2 regions of the Solibacillus sp. FSL K6-4121 genome follow, and region 2 is predicted to be linked to the other one. Evidence: a T-box and tRNA genes for the amino acid it is inferred to sense, from the RefSeq annotation. Region 2 holds a T-box; the other holds one or more tRNA genes.
The links. A T-box is a leader RNA that pairs with one kind of tRNA and senses whether it is charged. The one in region 2 lies ahead of trpS (tryptophan--tRNA ligase), so its partner is inferred to be a tRNA-Trp.
Positions count from the first base shown of each region.

Region 1: it has a tRNA-Trp gene. The T-box ahead of trpS (tryptophan--tRNA ligase) is inferred to sense a tRNA for this amino acid. The anticodon was not compared.

Region 1 covers NZ_JBBOCS010000001.1:271,682-275,069, reverse strand. The annotation lists rRNA gene MHH95_RS01540 (23S ribosomal RNA) at 1-968, shown strand, start outside; rRNA gene rrf (5S ribosomal RNA) at 1,089-1,204, shown strand; tRNA gene MHH95_RS01530 (tRNA-Asn) at 1,218-1,293, shown strand; tRNA gene MHH95_RS01525 (tRNA-Ser) at 1,303-1,394, shown strand; tRNA gene MHH95_RS01520 (tRNA-Glu) at 1,410-1,484, shown strand; tRNA gene MHH95_RS01515 (tRNA-Val) at 1,508-1,583, shown strand; tRNA gene MHH95_RS01510 (tRNA-Met) at 1,609-1,683, shown strand; tRNA gene MHH95_RS01505 (tRNA-Asp) at 1,687-1,762, shown strand; tRNA gene MHH95_RS01500 (tRNA-Phe) at 1,787-1,862, shown strand; tRNA gene MHH95_RS01495 (tRNA-Thr) at 1,870-1,945, shown strand; tRNA gene MHH95_RS01490 (tRNA-Tyr) at 1,952-2,035, shown strand; tRNA gene MHH95_RS01485 (tRNA-Trp) at 2,046-2,119, shown strand; tRNA gene MHH95_RS01480 (tRNA-His) at 2,151-2,226, shown strand; tRNA gene MHH95_RS01475 (tRNA-His) at 2,266-2,341, shown strand; tRNA gene MHH95_RS01470 (tRNA-Gln) at 2,357-2,431, shown strand; tRNA gene MHH95_RS01465 (tRNA-Gly) at 2,442-2,516, shown strand; tRNA gene MHH95_RS01460 (tRNA-Cys) at 2,521-2,594, shown strand; tRNA gene MHH95_RS01455 (tRNA-Leu) at 2,643-2,724, shown strand; gene MHH95_RS01450 (helix-turn-helix transcriptional regulator) at 2,966-3,169, shown strand; gene MHH95_RS01445 (hypothetical protein) at 3,169-3,388, shown strand, end outside.
Region 2 covers NZ_JBBOCS010000001.1:1,588,836-1,592,223, reverse strand. The annotation lists gene mecA (adaptor protein MecA) at 1-198, opposite strand, end outside; gene spxA (transcriptional regulator SpxA) at 514-912, opposite strand; T-box leader at 1,376-1,602, shown strand; gene trpS (tryptophan--tRNA ligase) at 1,705-2,694, shown strand; gene fabF (beta-ketoacyl-ACP synthase II) at 2,939-3,388, opposite strand, start outside.

The DNA.
Region 1 (3,388 bases), 1.3 Mb from region 2:
AGCGAAATTCCTTGTCGGGTAAGTTCCGACCCGCACGAAAGGCGTAACGATCTGGGCACTGTCTCAACGAGAGACTCGGTGAAATTATAGTACCTGTGAAGATGCAGGTTACCCGCGACAGGACGGAAAGACCCCGTGGAGCTTTACTGTAGCCTGATATTGAATTTTGGTACAACTTGTACAGGATAGGTAGGAGCCAGAGATCCCGGAGCGCCAGCTTCGGAGGAGGCGTCGGTGGGATACTACCCTGGTTGTATTGAACTTCTAACCCATGCCCCTTAGCGGGGTAGGAGACAGTGTCAGGCGGACAGTTTGACTGGGGCGGTCGCCTCCTAAAGAGTAACGGAGGCGCCCAAAGGTTCCCTCAGAATGGTTGGAAATCATTCGAAGAGTGTAAAGGCATAAGGGAGCTTGACTGCGAGACCTACAAGTCGAGCAGGGTCGAAAGACGGGCTTAGTGATCCGGTGGTTCCGCATGGAAGGGCCATCGCTCAACGGATAAAAGCTACCCCGGGGATAACAGGCTTATCTCCCCCAAGAGTCCACATCGACGGGGAGGTTTGGCACCTCGATGTCGGCTCATCGCATCCTGGGGCTGTAGTCGGTCCCAAGGGTTGGGCTGTTCGCCCATTAAAGCGGTACGCGAGCTGGGTTCAGAACGTCGTGAGACAGTTCGGTCCCTATCCGTCGTGGGCGTAGGAAATTTGAGAGGAGCTGTCCTTAGTACGAGAGGACCGGGATGGACACACCGCTGGTGTACCAGTTGTCTTGCCAAAGGCATCGCTGGGTAGCTATGTGTGGACGGGATAAGTGCTGAAAGCATCTAAGCATGAAGCCCCCCTCAAGATGAGATTTCCCATTACGCAAGTAAGTAAGACCCCTGAAAGACGATCAGGTAGATAGGTTCGAGGTGGAAGTGCGGTGACGCATGCAGCTGACGAATACTAATCGGTCGAGGACTTAACCACATTTTATTGCACAACTCAATGAAACGTTTATCCAGTTTTGAAAGAATGAATTTATTATAAAAAACACTTGCCAAATAAGGAAAGTGTGGTATAATAAATAAGGTCTTTCTGGAAAAATAGTCTAGTGATGATGGCAAAGAGGTCACACCCGTTCCCATACCGAACACGGAAGTTAAGCTCTTTAGCGCCGATGGTAGTTGGGGGCTTCCCCCTGTGAGAGTAGGACGTCGCTAGGCTGTATAGAAATATTCCGAAGTAGCTCAGTTGGTAGAGCATCCGGCTGTTAACCGGCAGGTCGCAGGTTCGAGTCCTGCCTTCGGAGCCATTAACTCTTGGAGAGTTGTCCGAGTGGCCGAAGGAGCACGATTGGAAATCGTGTATGCGGGTAACCCTGCATCAAGGGTTCAAATCCCTTACTCTCCGCCAGCCATTTATTAAAATGGCCCGTTGGTCAAGTGGTTAAGACACCGCCCTTTCACGGCGGTAACACGGGTTCGAATCCCGTACGGGTCACCATTCATTTCATCAATATCCAGCATGGAGGATTAGCTCAGCTGGGAGAGCACCTGCCTTACAAGCAGGGGGTCGGCGGTTCGAGCCCGTCATCCTCCACCATTCAAATTAAATCATATAGTATTGTCGCGGGGTGGAGCAGTGGTAGCTCGTCGGGCTCATAACCCGAAGGTCACAGGTTCAAGTCCTGTCCCCGCAACCAAATGGTCCCGTGGTGTAGCGGTTAACATGCCTGCCTGTCACGCAGGAGATCGCCGGTTCGATCCCGGTCGGGACCGCCATTTTTAAAATACTACATATAATATGGGTTTGTAGCTCAGTTGGTAGAGCATTAGATTGAAGCTCTAAGTGTCGGCGGTTCGATTCCGTCCAAACCCACCATATTTTTGCCGGTGTAGCTCAGTTGGTAGAGCAACTGACTTGTAATCAGTAGGTCGAGGGTTCGACTCCTTTCGCCGGCACCATTACCTGGAGGGGTAGCGAAGTGGCTAAACGCGGCGGACTGTAAATCCGCTCCTTAGGGTTCGGCGGTTCGAATCCGTCCCCCTCCACCATCCTTTTAATAGGGGCATAGTTTAAAGGTAGAACTACGGTCTCCAAAACCGTCAGTGTGGGTTCGATTCCTACTGCCCCTGCCAATTAATTCAAAAACTTAAAAATAACATAGTGGCGGTTGTGGCGAAGTGGTTAACGCACCTGATTGTGGTTCAGGCATTCGTGGGTTCGATTCCCATCAGTCGCCCCATTTTTATTTAGGTTTAAGAGTTAAAATTATAATATAGTGGCGGTTGTGGCGAAGTGGTTAACGCACCTGATTGTGGTTCAGGCATTCGTGGGTTCGATTCCCATCAGTCGCCCCATTATATTAAAAGCTTTGGGGTATAGCCAAGCGGTAAGGCAACGGATTTTGATTCCGTCATGCCCTGGTTCGAATCCAGGTTCCCCAGCCATTTTTTTTTTGCGGAAGTAGTTCAGTGGTAGAACACCACCTTGCCAAGGTGGGGGTCGCGAGTTCGAACCTCGTCTTCCGCTCCAATATGGCGGCATAGCCAAGTGGTAAGGCACAGGTCTGCAACACCTTTATCACCGGTTCAAATCCGGTTGCCGCCTCCATATTTAATTAATCGGTAATTCCGGTTTTTTTTTACCCTTTTTTATTTTGCCGATATGGCGGAATTGGCAGACGCGCCGGACTCAAAATCCGGTTCCTTCTGGAGTGCCGGTTCGACCCCGGCTATCGGTATCATTTTGTTCAAGTTAGAACAACTATTAAAACACCCTCAAATCCTTGAAACAGGATTTGAGGGTGTTTTCGTTCGTTATAGCTCTAAAATATTTAAGGGTTATATTAATTTATAATTTATTTAGAACTAACAATAAAAATTAGAAGAATTGGTTCTTGTGCTTACAATTATTCACTTTTACTGTATACTAGATGTAAAGTTAGCTTTACGTAAAATATACTTTACGTTAGGTAGGTAAAAATGAAAAATAATATTAAGGATTTACGTACACGGTACGGTTTATCACAGGATGGTTTAGCTGAAAATTTAAAAGTTTCTAGGCAAACCATTATTTCTTTGGAAAAGGGACGTTATAACCCTTCCATTACATTGGCATTTAAGTTAGCCCGTCAGTTTAATTGTCACATTGAGGATATATTTATTTATGAGGAGGACAATCAATAATGGTCACTGGAAACAGGTCATTCTATTTGTTTATCGGTATCTTTATGCTTTTAATAGGTATTTTGATTAATGGATCTCATATGTTTTCAGGCAAGTTTCCTGATGCATTAATGGTAGTTGCCCTTTCAATTATGGCGTTTAGTTTAGCTTATTTAGAACCTCACTTTGCAGCAAAGGATGAACGTGCTCAAAAGATTCGAGAACGTGCAACATACATTA
Region 2 (3,388 bases):
AGCATTAATATGAATCCAAATCGGACCATCTAAGTCGAAATAATCATCTGTATTTACTTCGCCAATGATATCCCAAAAGAGCTCTTCTCCCTTAGCGCGATTGTACCAAATTTCTTCACGCGTATAACCACGGTCTTCGATATCACTATACGTAATAAATAGTTTTAACGTATTTTCATTAATGCGTTCGATGTCCATTAGACCTCAACTCCCTTCACAGTCATTGTATAGAACGTCACTTATATTCCAAAATGTATACAATAAGGCGTTCTATTGCATCGGAACTAAGATACTTAAAAAATGGGAAGTATCTATAACTCTATTGTATGATGGATTGGATAAAAATGAAAAGAAAAAACATTATTCAGCATAAATTATTTGAATAATTGAAATTGTATTGTACCCATCAGTTTAAATCAAGTATTAAAGAATTCATTATTAATATGATCTGAAATAAAAAAAAGATGCCACAATTGCACCCTAGGCAACCGTAGCATCATGAGTGTCTTTTATTTAGTTAACCATGCGTTGCGCTTCCTGAAGCTGGTAAGCACGTACTTTACGAGGTAGGAATCGACGGATTTCATCTTCGTTATAGCCGACTTGTAGACGTTTTTCATCCAATATAATCGGTCGGCGTAAAAGACCTGGGTATTCCTGAATTAACTCGTATAATCTTTGCAATGGCAATGTTTCAACATCTACATTCAATTTTTGGAAAATTTTCGATCGCGTTGAAATAATTTCATCGGTACCATCTTCTGTCATTCGTAAAATTTCCTTAATCTCACTAATTGTAAGTGGCTCCGAAAAAATATTGCGCTCTGTATATGGGATATCATGTTCCTCTAACCATGCTTTTGCTTTTCGACATGAAGTACAACTTGGTGAAGTAAATAATGTTACTAACATTGTCTCACTCCTCTCTAATTGATTTCAATTTAACTGATATATGCAGCTTCATTTCATATGGAAGCGTAAATATATAATACTTAGTTTAGAATTAATTTAATTTAAGATTCTGTTCTTATTATACATGAATACGCCATGTTTGAATACACATTGTCAACAAATAATTCAACTACCGTAATAATTTTTATTACATGTTTTTCTCTATTAAGCGCACTTTCTTTATTTTTGTGCTACAACATTTTTGTACCCTTATGCTAATAGATTTAAACTTAAAAGACAGAATGTTTTTTCTCATTTATTCAAATTTAATTGAGAACTAAACTGAGCGAAGATTTGTTGTTTCAAATAATCAGCTTGTTATTTTACTACTATTTCCACTACAATGCATTTTTATTCCTATTTCTTTCAAATAAAACAATTGCTTTCTTTTCAATATTTACGATATAATCACTTTCAAGATTATGAAAAAACGATGACGAAGAGTAGTACATTTAAAGCGAATGCCTAGAGAATCTGTGGTTGGTGCAAACAGATCATTCATTAAATGGAATGGACTTCCGAGTTAGCTTGATGAACGAACTTACATGTAGGTTTCATTAGTTTAGCTCGTTCCCTTCACGTTACGAAGAAGAGTGGCCAATTGTGGCAAGCTGGGTGGTACCGCGGATTTTAACATCATTCGTCCCTTCTATTATTTACTTAATAGAGGACGCATGATGTTTTTTTGTCTAAAAATACTTCAAGTAATTTTGGAGAAAATCTTATTTACCCATTTTAAGGAGGAATCCCCCAATGAAAACCATCTTTTCAGGCGTACAGCCAACCGGAACAATTACTTTAGGAAACTACATCGGTGCAATTAAACAATTCCCTGCTTTACAGGACGACAATAATGCTATTTACTGCATCGTCGACCAACATGCCATTACCGTTCCACAAGATCGATTGGAATTGCGCAAAAATATCCGATCATTGGCAGCAATGTACATTGCATGTGGCATTGATCCTGAAAAATCCATTTTATTTATCCAATCCGAAGTACCTGCGCACGCACAGGCAGGATGGATGCTGCAATGTGTCGCTTCAATCGGTGAATTAGAGCGCATGACACAGTTCAAAGATAAATCAACTGGAAAAGAATCCGTTTCTGCTGCACTTTTAACATACCCGCCGTTAATGGCTGCCGATATTCTTCTTTACAATACAGACATCGTGCCAGTAGGTGAAGACCAAAAGCAACATATCGAGCTTACTCGCGATTTAGCGGAACGTTTTAATAAGCGTTACAATGATGTTTTAACGATTCCTGATATTCAATTACCAAAAGAAGGTGCCCGTATCAAATCATTGCAGGAGCCGACGAAAAAAATGTCAAAATCGGATACAAATACGAAAGCAACAATTCGACTTTTGGATACACCTAAAGAGATTGAAAAGAAAATCAAATCTGCAGTAACAGATTCTGAGGGAATTGTGAAATTTGATGTTGAAAATAAGCCAGGCGTATCCAATTTGCTCATTATTGAATCTGCATTATCAGGAGTTTCAATTAAGGATTTAGAAGAAAAATACGAAGGCAAAGGCTACGGCGATTTTAAAGCAGGTGTGGCAAAAGCGGTTATCGACCATATTGCACCTATACAAGAGCGCTATTATGCATTAATCGACTCTCCAGAACTTGATCTTATTTTAGATGAAGGAGCTGCTAAAGCGGATGCTATCGCAGCCAAAACGCTTAAGAAAATGGAGAACGCGATGGGATTAGGCCGTAAACGACGCTAACCATTCCGATTACCGCTATTACAAGCAAATACAGTTCTGCACCATGAAGGATGTACAGCATTACTGCATGCCATGAATAGCCCAATGTCCGATAATTTAAGTATAAAATCATATTACTAATCGACATTACACAAAGCCCATAAAAAAATAGAAATAGTACGAAACGTGTCAAAACACCATCCTTTGTACAACTATACGAAAAACGAACGGACGATAGAATTGGTCCGTTCGTTTTTTATATTTCCTATTGCTCTGTGTATTTTTTAAACAATAAACAAGCGTTATGCCCACCGAAACCTAATGAATTGCTCAGTCCATATTCCACATCAGCTTTTCTTGCTGCATTTGCAACATAGTCCAAGTCACATTCCGGATCAGGTTCATGTAAATTCATCGTCGGAGGTAAAATCCCCTCTTTTAAGGCAAGTACTGTGAAAATCGCTTCAATACCACCTGCTGCTCCTAATAAGTGACCAGTCATACTTTTTGTCGAACTCATTGCCAGCTTGTATGCATGATCGCCAAATACCGTTTTCACTGCTTGTGTTTCAAATAAATCGTTGTACGGTGTACTCGTACCGTGTGCATTAATGTATCCTACTTGCTCTGGAGAGACATTCGCATCATCCAACGCCATTTTCATTGCTCGCGCAGCCCCTTCACCATTTGGAGCTGGTGCTGTAATATGATGGGC